2 regions of the Aliidiomarina sp. genome follow, and region 1 is predicted to be linked to the other one. Evidence: predicted binding sites of a transcription regulator. Region 1 holds the regulator's gene; the other holds the start of a gene.

Region 1 (4,433 bases):
TCACCCTTCACTTCGCCGCTTACCAAGGCAAAATGCACTTGGCCATCAACCGTGTCTTGGTAGGTAATTAAATCAAACTCACCATAGGCGGTAGGTAACTTACACTCCGCTACACGATGCACGGTTTGCTCTTTCATCGAGCGATACTCGATTAAATCCGCAATCGTACCCATTTTAATATCGTGCTCAGCAGCAAACTTCTCTAAATCAGGACGGCGCGCCATACTGCCATCTTCATTCAAAATCTCAACGATTACAGAGGCAGGCTCATAGCCCGCTAAACGTGCTAAATCACAACCAGCTTCCGTATGCCCTGCTCGATTCAAAACACCGCCTTGGCGAGCTTTCAACGGAAAGATATGCCCTGGCATTACCAAATCACTAGGTTTTGCATCACGCGCAACCGCAGCCAGCACAGTTTGCGCTCGGTCTGCTGCAGAAATACCCGTGGTTACACCTTCAGCAGCTTCAATTGAAACGGTGAAATTCGTAGCATAAGGTGAATTATTTTGGCCAACCATTAACGGCAACTGCAACTGCTGACAGCGCGCTTCGGTAAGCGTTAAACAAATCAACCCACGGCCATAACGGGCCATAAAGTTGATCGCTGCGGGCGTTGCGCACTCCGCAGCCATAATCAAATCGCCTTCATTCTCACGATCTTCATCGTCCATGAGAATCACCATTTTGCCGGCTTTAATATCGGCAATAATTTCTTCGGTGCTATTCAACCCCGTTAAACTCGACATCTATGTATCCTCAGATTCATGGTGTACAGCTAACGCTGCTTACCGCAAACCAAAACCAGCAGTTTTGGTTAATACCATTTTCACGTCGGTGCCTATCGATTCCACTGAGCTATATTCCCACACCGGCACTTTATCCATATGTGTAATGTTGCCCAAATGGAACATGCCCACACTTTGATCGCCCAATAATTTCGGCGCCATATACACAACCAATTCATCTACCAATTCGGCAGTTAACAGTGCCCCTGCCAATCGCGCACCAGCTTCAACCCAAACCGTATGAATGCCGCGCTCGGCGATCAGCTGCAACAAGGCCGTTAAATCAATGCGCCCCGTAACGCCTGTTTCCATTACGATTTCTTCCGCATTTTCCGGCAACTGCATGCCACTGGCACTCGCACGAATTAACCATACCGGGCCACCACAGGTAAATAATTTAGCATCTGGCTTCACTTCACCGCGGTGATCAATAATCACCCGCACCGGCTGGCGAACATCTTGCTTGCCTGGTTCACCCGGATATACCGTGCCCGTAGGAAACTCCGTAGGCCGCACATTCAATACCGGATCATCCGCCAACACCGTGCCAGCGCCCGTTAAAATAGCGCCCGCTTGCGCGCGCCCTACTTGCACATCGGCACGTGCTTCATGGCCAGTAATCCACTTACTCTTACCGTTCGCCAACGCCGTGCGGCCATCAATTGATGCCGCCATTTTCAACTGCACATACGGCCGGCCAAGCTTATGGCAAGTAAAGAAACCGCGGCTTATCGCGTAAGCTTCTCGCTCGAGTAACCCCACTTCAACTTTAATACCCGCTTTCTTTAACCGTTTAATACCAGCACCCGCCACTTTCGGGAACGGGTCTTCCAACGCTACTACTACGCGCGCCACGTCTGCCTTGATCAACGCATCAACACATGGCGGTGTACGGCCAGTGTGATTGCACGGTTCAAGTGTAACGTAAACCGTTGCGCCCTTCGCGGCATCGCCAGCTGCAGCCAATGCATTCACTTCTGCATGGGCTTCGCCAGCACGCTCATGAAAGCCTTCGCCCACAACTTCGCCCGCTTTGTCGTTCGAAAAATCAACAACAACGCAGCCAACGTTTGGATTAGGATGAGTGGTAAAGCGCCCTTGAGCAGCAAGCTCAAGTGCACGTTGCATATAATAGGTATCTGTTTCTGTGAAGGTAATTTTAGTCATCTAAACGAGCGATCTCCGCGCCGAAGTCGCGAATATCCTCAAACGAACGGTAAACCGACGCAAAGCGAATATAAGCAACTTTATCGAGTTGCTTGAGTTGATCCATCACCAAACTGCCAATCAGTTTACTAGAAACTTCTCGTTCGCCAGTAGCGCGCAGTTTAGATTTGATACGATTGATGGTTTGCTCCATCGCCTCTAGGCTCACCGGACGTTTCTCCAATGAACGTAGCAGGCCAGCACGCAACTTATCCTCGTTAAAAGGTTCGCGCGCACCGTTGCTTTTAATCACTCGTGGCATTACCAATTCTGCGCTTTCAAACGTAGTAAACCGTTCTTTGCAGGCATTGCATTCACGCCGGCGGCGAACCGACATACCGTCCGCCACCAAGCGTGAATCAATTACTTTCGTATCTTGCTCAGAGCAAAATGGGCAATGCATAGAATGTTTATTCCTTTCAGAGTGCGCAAGCAAAGGGCCAGCCCCTACTCACACACGCTAATTACTGAGCTTTATATTAGGCCTACTATCCAGCCTAATATGAGGGCCTACGCCTTTTTAGCGTACACCGGGAAGCGCGCACACAACGCTTTCACTTCATCACGAACGCGCGCTTCAACAGCGCTATCGCTCGTACCATCTTCTTTTACTGCATTTAACACATCGCAAATCCAGTGTGCTACCTGCTCGGCTTCTGCTTCTTGGAAACCACGGCGCGTAATTGCCGGAGTACCCAAACGCAAGCCAGAGGTAACAAACGGCGAACGCGGATCATTCGGCACCGAGTTCTTATTCACCGTAATGAACGAACGGCCAAGTGCCGCATCCGCATCTTTACCCGTGATGTTTTTGTTAATTAAATCCACTAAAAACAAATGGTTTTCAGTACCACCAGAAACGATATCGTAGCCACGCTCTTGCATAACACGCACCATCGCTTTAGCGTTCTTTAACACTTGCTTTTGATATTCTTTAAACTCAGGCTGCAACGCTTCTTTAAATGCCACCGCTTTCGCAGCAATCACGTGCATTAACGGGCCACCTTGGTTGCCCGGGAACACCGAGCTATTCAAGCGCTTATGCAAATCCGCATCGTCTTTGCCGCTCAAAATCAAACCAGAGCGCGGGCCAGCTAAGGTTTTATGCGTAGTAGTAGTTACCACATCTGCAATGGGCACCGGATTCGGGTACAAGCCCGCCGCCACCAAACCAGCCACGTGCGCCATATCTACCAGCAGGTAAGCACCCACTTCATCGGCGATATCGCGGAATTTCTGCCAATCCACAATGCCAGAGTACGCTGAAAAACCAGCAATAATCATCTTCGGCTTGTGCTCATGCGCCAATTCACGCACCTGATCGTAATGAATTTCACCCGTTTCCGGATGCAGGCCATATTGCACCGCGTTGTAGTTCACGCCCGAGAAATTCACGTGCGAGCCATGGGTTAAATGGCCACCATGCGCCAAGCTCATTCCCAACACCGTATCGCCAGCCTTACATAAGGCCATAAATACCGCCGTATTGGCTTGCGAACCAGCGTGCGGTTGCACGTTCGCAAACTTCGCACCAAACAATTCTTTCGCGCGCTCAATCGCCAAATTTTCCGCAATATCCACATACTCACAACCGCCGTAATAGCGCTTGCCCGGATAGCCTTCGGCATATTTGTTGGTTAACTGAGAACCCTGCGCTTCAAGCACGCGCGGGCTAGTATAATTCTCTGAAGCAATCAGCTCGATATGCTCTTCTTGGCGTACAACTTCGGCTTGCATAGCCGCCCACAGTTCCGGGTCAAACCCAGCAATTGTCATCTCAGAACCAGACATGCCTACTCCTAATAAACGGTGAAATATCGCCCAAAAATCAAGCGCTCATTATACCGCACAACGCGCGCAAATGGTAGCCGCTCGGCCGTGGGTGTGGAAAGAGCTTCCAAGGCGAGAGTGTTCTGGGAATAATGAATCTAGAAATGTTCGCGCTTATAACAACAAGTAACGTTCAATCATAAACGCACTTGGTGGTGGGGATAGCACCAGCCGGAGTGTTTGCCGCATGGATGCGGCAGCCAAGCCTACATGGATGTACTTGCGGCGTCTCCGGCGGTGCTGCCCCACCCCCAAGAAACGCGTTTAAGGTTGAACGTTACTTCACGGCTTTTTTGTATTTGATGCGGTGCGGGTTCATCGCATCGGCGCCGTGCGTTTTCTTCATGTACTCTTCGTATTCCGTGTAGTTACCTTCGAAGAAGCTCACTTGCCCTTCATCGCGGTAATCCAGAATGTGCGTAGCAATACGATCCAAGAACCAGCGATCATGCGAAATCACCATGGCAGCGCCCGGGAATTCCAATAGCGCATCTTCCAATGCCCGCAAAGTTTCCACATCAAGATCGTTGGTAGGCTCATCGAGCAGCAACAAGTTGCCGCCAGCGCGCAGCAGCTTCGCCAAATGCACTCGGTTGCGTTCACCACCAG
Region 2 (4,433 bases), on a different contig from region 1:
TAGTTGATTACGCCAATACCGAGCGTACGGCGAGCCATTGAAGCATTCATTGCTGCAGGCACAGGATAATCTTGATAATCGAGTAGGTTATCAAGCGCCCGCACGGCTAAATCGGCCCATTCTTCCAGATCATCTAATGATTCTAGTGCGCCAAGGTTGAATGCCGATAGCGTACATAAGGCAATTTCACCTTCTTCATCATTAATGTGCTGTAACGGCTTGGTTGGTAACGCGATCTCAAGGCACAAGTTGCTTTGCCTTACCGGCGCAAGCTTCGGATTAAATGGGCTGTGGTTGTTGGTATGATCCACATTCTGTAAATACATCCGGCCCGTACTAGCACGCTCTTGCATAAACAAGCTAAACAGCTCAATTGCTTTAATGCGTTTTTTGCGGATGCTTTCATCGGCTTCGTATTGCACGTATAAGCGCTCAAACTCGTCTTGGTCGGCAAAGAATGCATCGTATAAGCCAGGCACATCGCTGGGGCTGAATAAAGTAATGTACTGATCTTTTACCAAGCGCTGATACATGAGTTTATTGAATTGCACACCGTAATCTAGATGGCGCACACGGTTTTCTTCAACACCACGGTTGTTCTTTAACACCAGCAGTGATTCTACTTCTAAATGCCAGAGCGGATAGAACAGGGTAGCAGCGCCACCGCGAACTCCACCTTGTGAACAACTTTTTACTGCCGTTTGGAAATATTTAAAGAACGGAATGCACCCCGTGTGGAATGCTTCACCATTGCGAATTGGGCTACCAAGGGCGCGAATACGGCCAGCGTTGATACCGATACCAGCACGTTGCGATACATACTTCACGATAGCACTGGCCGTGGCATTAATAGAATCAAGGCTATCACCACACTCTATCAGTACACAGGAACTAAACTGACGAGTAGGGGTGCGCACACCGGACATAATTGGTGTGGGTAGTGAAATTTTGAACTGCGAGGTAGCATCGTAAAAACGACGAACATAATCCAACCGCTTTGCCGGTGGATATTTTGCAAACAAACATGCGGCTACCAAGATATATAAGAACTGTGCACTTTCATATACCACACCCGTAACGCGGTTTTGCACCAGATACTTACCTTCCAATTGCTTTACTGCTGCATATGAGAAGTTTAGATCACGGCTATGATCAAGGTAGGTGTTCAGCTCTTCTAGTTCGGCTTGGCTATAATCCTCGAGAATATGCTTGTCATAGCGATTCATACTTACCATTTTGGTAACATGATCGAACAGGTGCGGCGGTTCAAACTCGCCATAGGCTTTTTTGCGCAGATGGAAAATTGCCAAGCGTGCGGCAAGAAACTGATAATCAGGTACTTCTTCACTAATTAAATCAGCTGCAGCACGAATAATGGTTTCGTGAATATCGGCGGTTTTGATACCGTCATAAAATTGGATGCGAGATTTAAGCTCCACTTCTGAAACCGATACGTCTTTTAATCCCTCAGCCGCCCAGCTAATTACTCGGTGAATTTTCTCCAAGTCTAGAAGCTCGCGCTCGCCATTGCGCTTTGTTACGTAGATAGGTTGGTTCATGATGCCCTCGCAGGTTTCTTCTTATCACTATATATTGTGGTGAATTAGGTAAGGTGGAGTATTTTTACACAATATGTAGTGTTGCGTTAATTAACGCTATGCTAGTCATCAAAGTGCTTTTGATCAAGCAAGAAATTCACTGTTTCGGGGTTGAATTTTGGTAGATTTTGATAAGCACCAAGAGTGGCGCGCCTTTGCAGGTACATAGCAGGTACATAATTTTTTTGTCTTAAATAATTTGTTATGCAGCTGAGATGGAATATATAACAAATGGCACAGCAGTTGAGGACGCTAACTGTACCGTACAGCCGTTAATTTTCTCACCGAAAGGCCAATTTTGATGGGAATAGATTACCACAAATCCAATAATTGGCTCGGTTGGGCAATGGCAAAATCAGCGCGCCATGCCTGCACATCATCGTGCGCAGCAATGTACCCATAACTAGCTAGCACTGTGCGCATTCCCGCTCTGCGGCCAGCTTCAATATCGCGCTCTGCATCACCCACATACAAGGCATGTTGCGCCTCAATGGGATATTGATAATGAGCGCTCAGTAATGCGCAGGCATGCAACAAGGGCGCTGGATCGGGCTTAGCAACACTTAACGTATCGCCGCAAACCACTACAGGTAATCGTGCTAGAGCTGGGATTTCCCGCAATACTAGTTGTGTGTAAAGGGTAGGTTTATTGGTAACAATCGCCATTGGTATTTGTTGTTGGCTTAGCGTTTGTAGCAGTTCCTCAACCTCGGCAAACAGGGTGGTGTCTACACAAACTCGTTGTTCATAATAATCAAGAAACTGTTGCCGCAATTGGGTGCGGTTTAGCTCATTGTAATCATCCCCAAAACCTAATTTCAGTAGGCCATGTGAGCCATGTGATGCGTACGGGCGCAACTCGATAAGTTCTTTCAACGGCCGATTCGAATCGGCCAGAACACGATTGAGGGCATGGCCCAAATCGGGTGCTGTATCGAGGAGGGTGCCATCTAAATCAAATAGAATAGCGTTGGGGCGCTTACCTAACATATACACTTCTCCGTTACGGCTCATTAAATGGCCTATTTGGCAGCAGGGCGCTCACAAGCAACCAGATAGTTTACATCCAAGTTACGATCACTTACGAAGAATTGGTTCAGTAGCGGATTGAAGTGGATACCCGTAGCGGCAAGTTCTGTTAATCCTGCACTATTGGCCATGTGCATTAACTCCGCTGGGCGAATAAATTTACTCGCATCGTGAGTGCCCTGTGGTACCCATCGCAATACATATTCGGCGATATATACGCCCAGCAGTTTAGCTTTCAAAGTGCGATTCAAAGTAGAGAAAACAACCCGGCCGCCAGGTTTAACTAGGCTTGCGCAGGCGGCAATTACCGTACTTGGGTTGGGTACATGCTCGAGCATTTCCAAGCACGTAACGATATCGAATTGGCCAGCATGCTCGGCGGCAAACTCTTCCGCTGTGATTTGCTGATAATCGACATCCACACCACTATCCAACGCATGCAAACGGGCTACGCTAAGCGCATCTGGGCTCATATCAATACCCGTAACGTGAGCCCCAGCTTTTGCCATTGCTTCGCTTAATAAACCGCCACCACAGCCTACATCTAAAATTTTCCGCCCACTCAAACCAAGACCGTGTTGGTCAATAAATTGCAAGCGCAATGGGTTTATTTGATGGAGTGGCTTAAAATCGCCTTGGGGATCCCACCAACGTGATGCCATGGCATTAAACTTTTCGATTTCTGCAGGATCGACATTTTGCTGCATGTTTATCTTCCTTATGCTAAAACAAGGGGCTGCGAAGAGCGCACAATGATTTGTGGGTGCGCCTGTGGCGCTTTACTGGGTACCCAATACGATATTTTTATTGCCCATGTGAGTGGCTCGCAGTGTACCGAAACGAACACATGTAAACCAGTGTTAACTTGTGTTTTGTGTTCGTTTTGCAGTCGTCAACGGCAAGCTGCTATGGTATCCTGCAAAGTTGATTCAGTAAGGCGATTTACTCGAAAACTATAACGATATGAAGAGTACTTGTTAGGGAAAAAATATGAGCGATCTTGCCAAAGAAGTAATGCCGATTAATATCGAAGACGAACTAAAGAATTCGTACTTAGATTACGCCATGAGCGTTATCATCGGGCGAGCTTTACCTGATGTACGCGATGGTTTGAAGCCAGTGCATCGGCGCGTACTATTCGCAATGAATGTACTCGGGAATGATTTTAATAAGCCGTATAAAAAATCTGCTCGCGTAGTAGGTGATGTAATCGGTAAGTATCACCCACACGGTGATTCTGCAGTGTACGACACCATTGTTCGTATGGCGCAGCCATTCTCTCTTCGCTACATGCTTGCTGATGGCCAAGGTAACTTTGGTTCAGTGGATGGTGATTCAGCGGCGGCAATGCGTTACACCGAAGTACGGATGTCGAAAATTGCGCATCAATTATTGGCTGATTTAGAGAAAGAAACCGTTGATTTCGTGCCCAACTACGATGGCACCGAATTTATTCCGGAGGTGTTGCCAACCCGAATTCCAAACCTATTAGCGAACGGTTCTTCCGGTATCGCTGTTGGTATGGCAACCAATATCCCGCCGCATAACCTAACCGAAGTAATTAACGGTTGTTTAGCGATGGTGGATAATCCAGATATTCAACTTGAAGAGTTGATGGAGCATATTCCTGGCCCAGATTTCCCAACAGCCGGTATCTTATCCGGCCGCCAAGGCATTCTCGATGCATATCGCACCGGTAGAGGCCGAATTTACATTCGTGCACGCGCAGACGTGATTACCGATGAAAGCACTGGCCGCGATACAATTATCGTGCACGAAATTCCATATCAGGTGAATAAAGCCAAG

The links. Region 1 encodes NrdR, which represses ribonucleotide reductase genes. Its sites were predicted from a motif close to AAACACNANATNTNGTGTTT; they were not measured.
Region 2: the regulator NrdR is predicted to act here: its motif matches at 1,624-1,643, upstream of nrdA (class 1a ribonucleoside-diphosphate reductase subunit alpha).

Annotation. Positions count from the first base shown of each region.
Region 1 covers NZ_JBLRWZ010000009.1:60,367-64,799, forward strand. Annotated here, with positions in the region: gene ribBA (bifunctional 3,4-dihydroxy-2-butanone-4-phosphate synthase/GTP cyclohydrolase II) at 1-749, opposite strand, end outside; gene ribD (bifunctional diaminohydroxyphosphoribosylaminopyrimidine deaminase/5-amino-6-(5-phosphoribosylamino)uracil reductase RibD) at 789-1,955, opposite strand; gene nrdR (transcriptional regulator NrdR) at 1,948-2,397, opposite strand; gene glyA (serine hydroxymethyltransferase) at 2,505-3,785, opposite strand; gene ettA (energy-dependent translational throttle protein EttA) at 4,102-4,433, opposite strand, start outside.
Region 2 covers NZ_JBLRWZ010000004.1:4,324-8,756, reverse strand. Annotated here, with positions in the region: gene nrdA (class 1a ribonucleoside-diphosphate reductase subunit alpha) at 1-1,559, opposite strand, end outside; gene ACNA7P_RS01795 (HAD family hydrolase) at 1,911-2,612, opposite strand; gene ubiG (bifunctional 2-polyprenyl-6-hydroxyphenol methylase/3-demethylubiquinol 3-O-methyltransferase UbiG) at 2,621-3,334, opposite strand; gene gyrA (DNA gyrase subunit A) at 3,618-4,433, shown strand, end outside.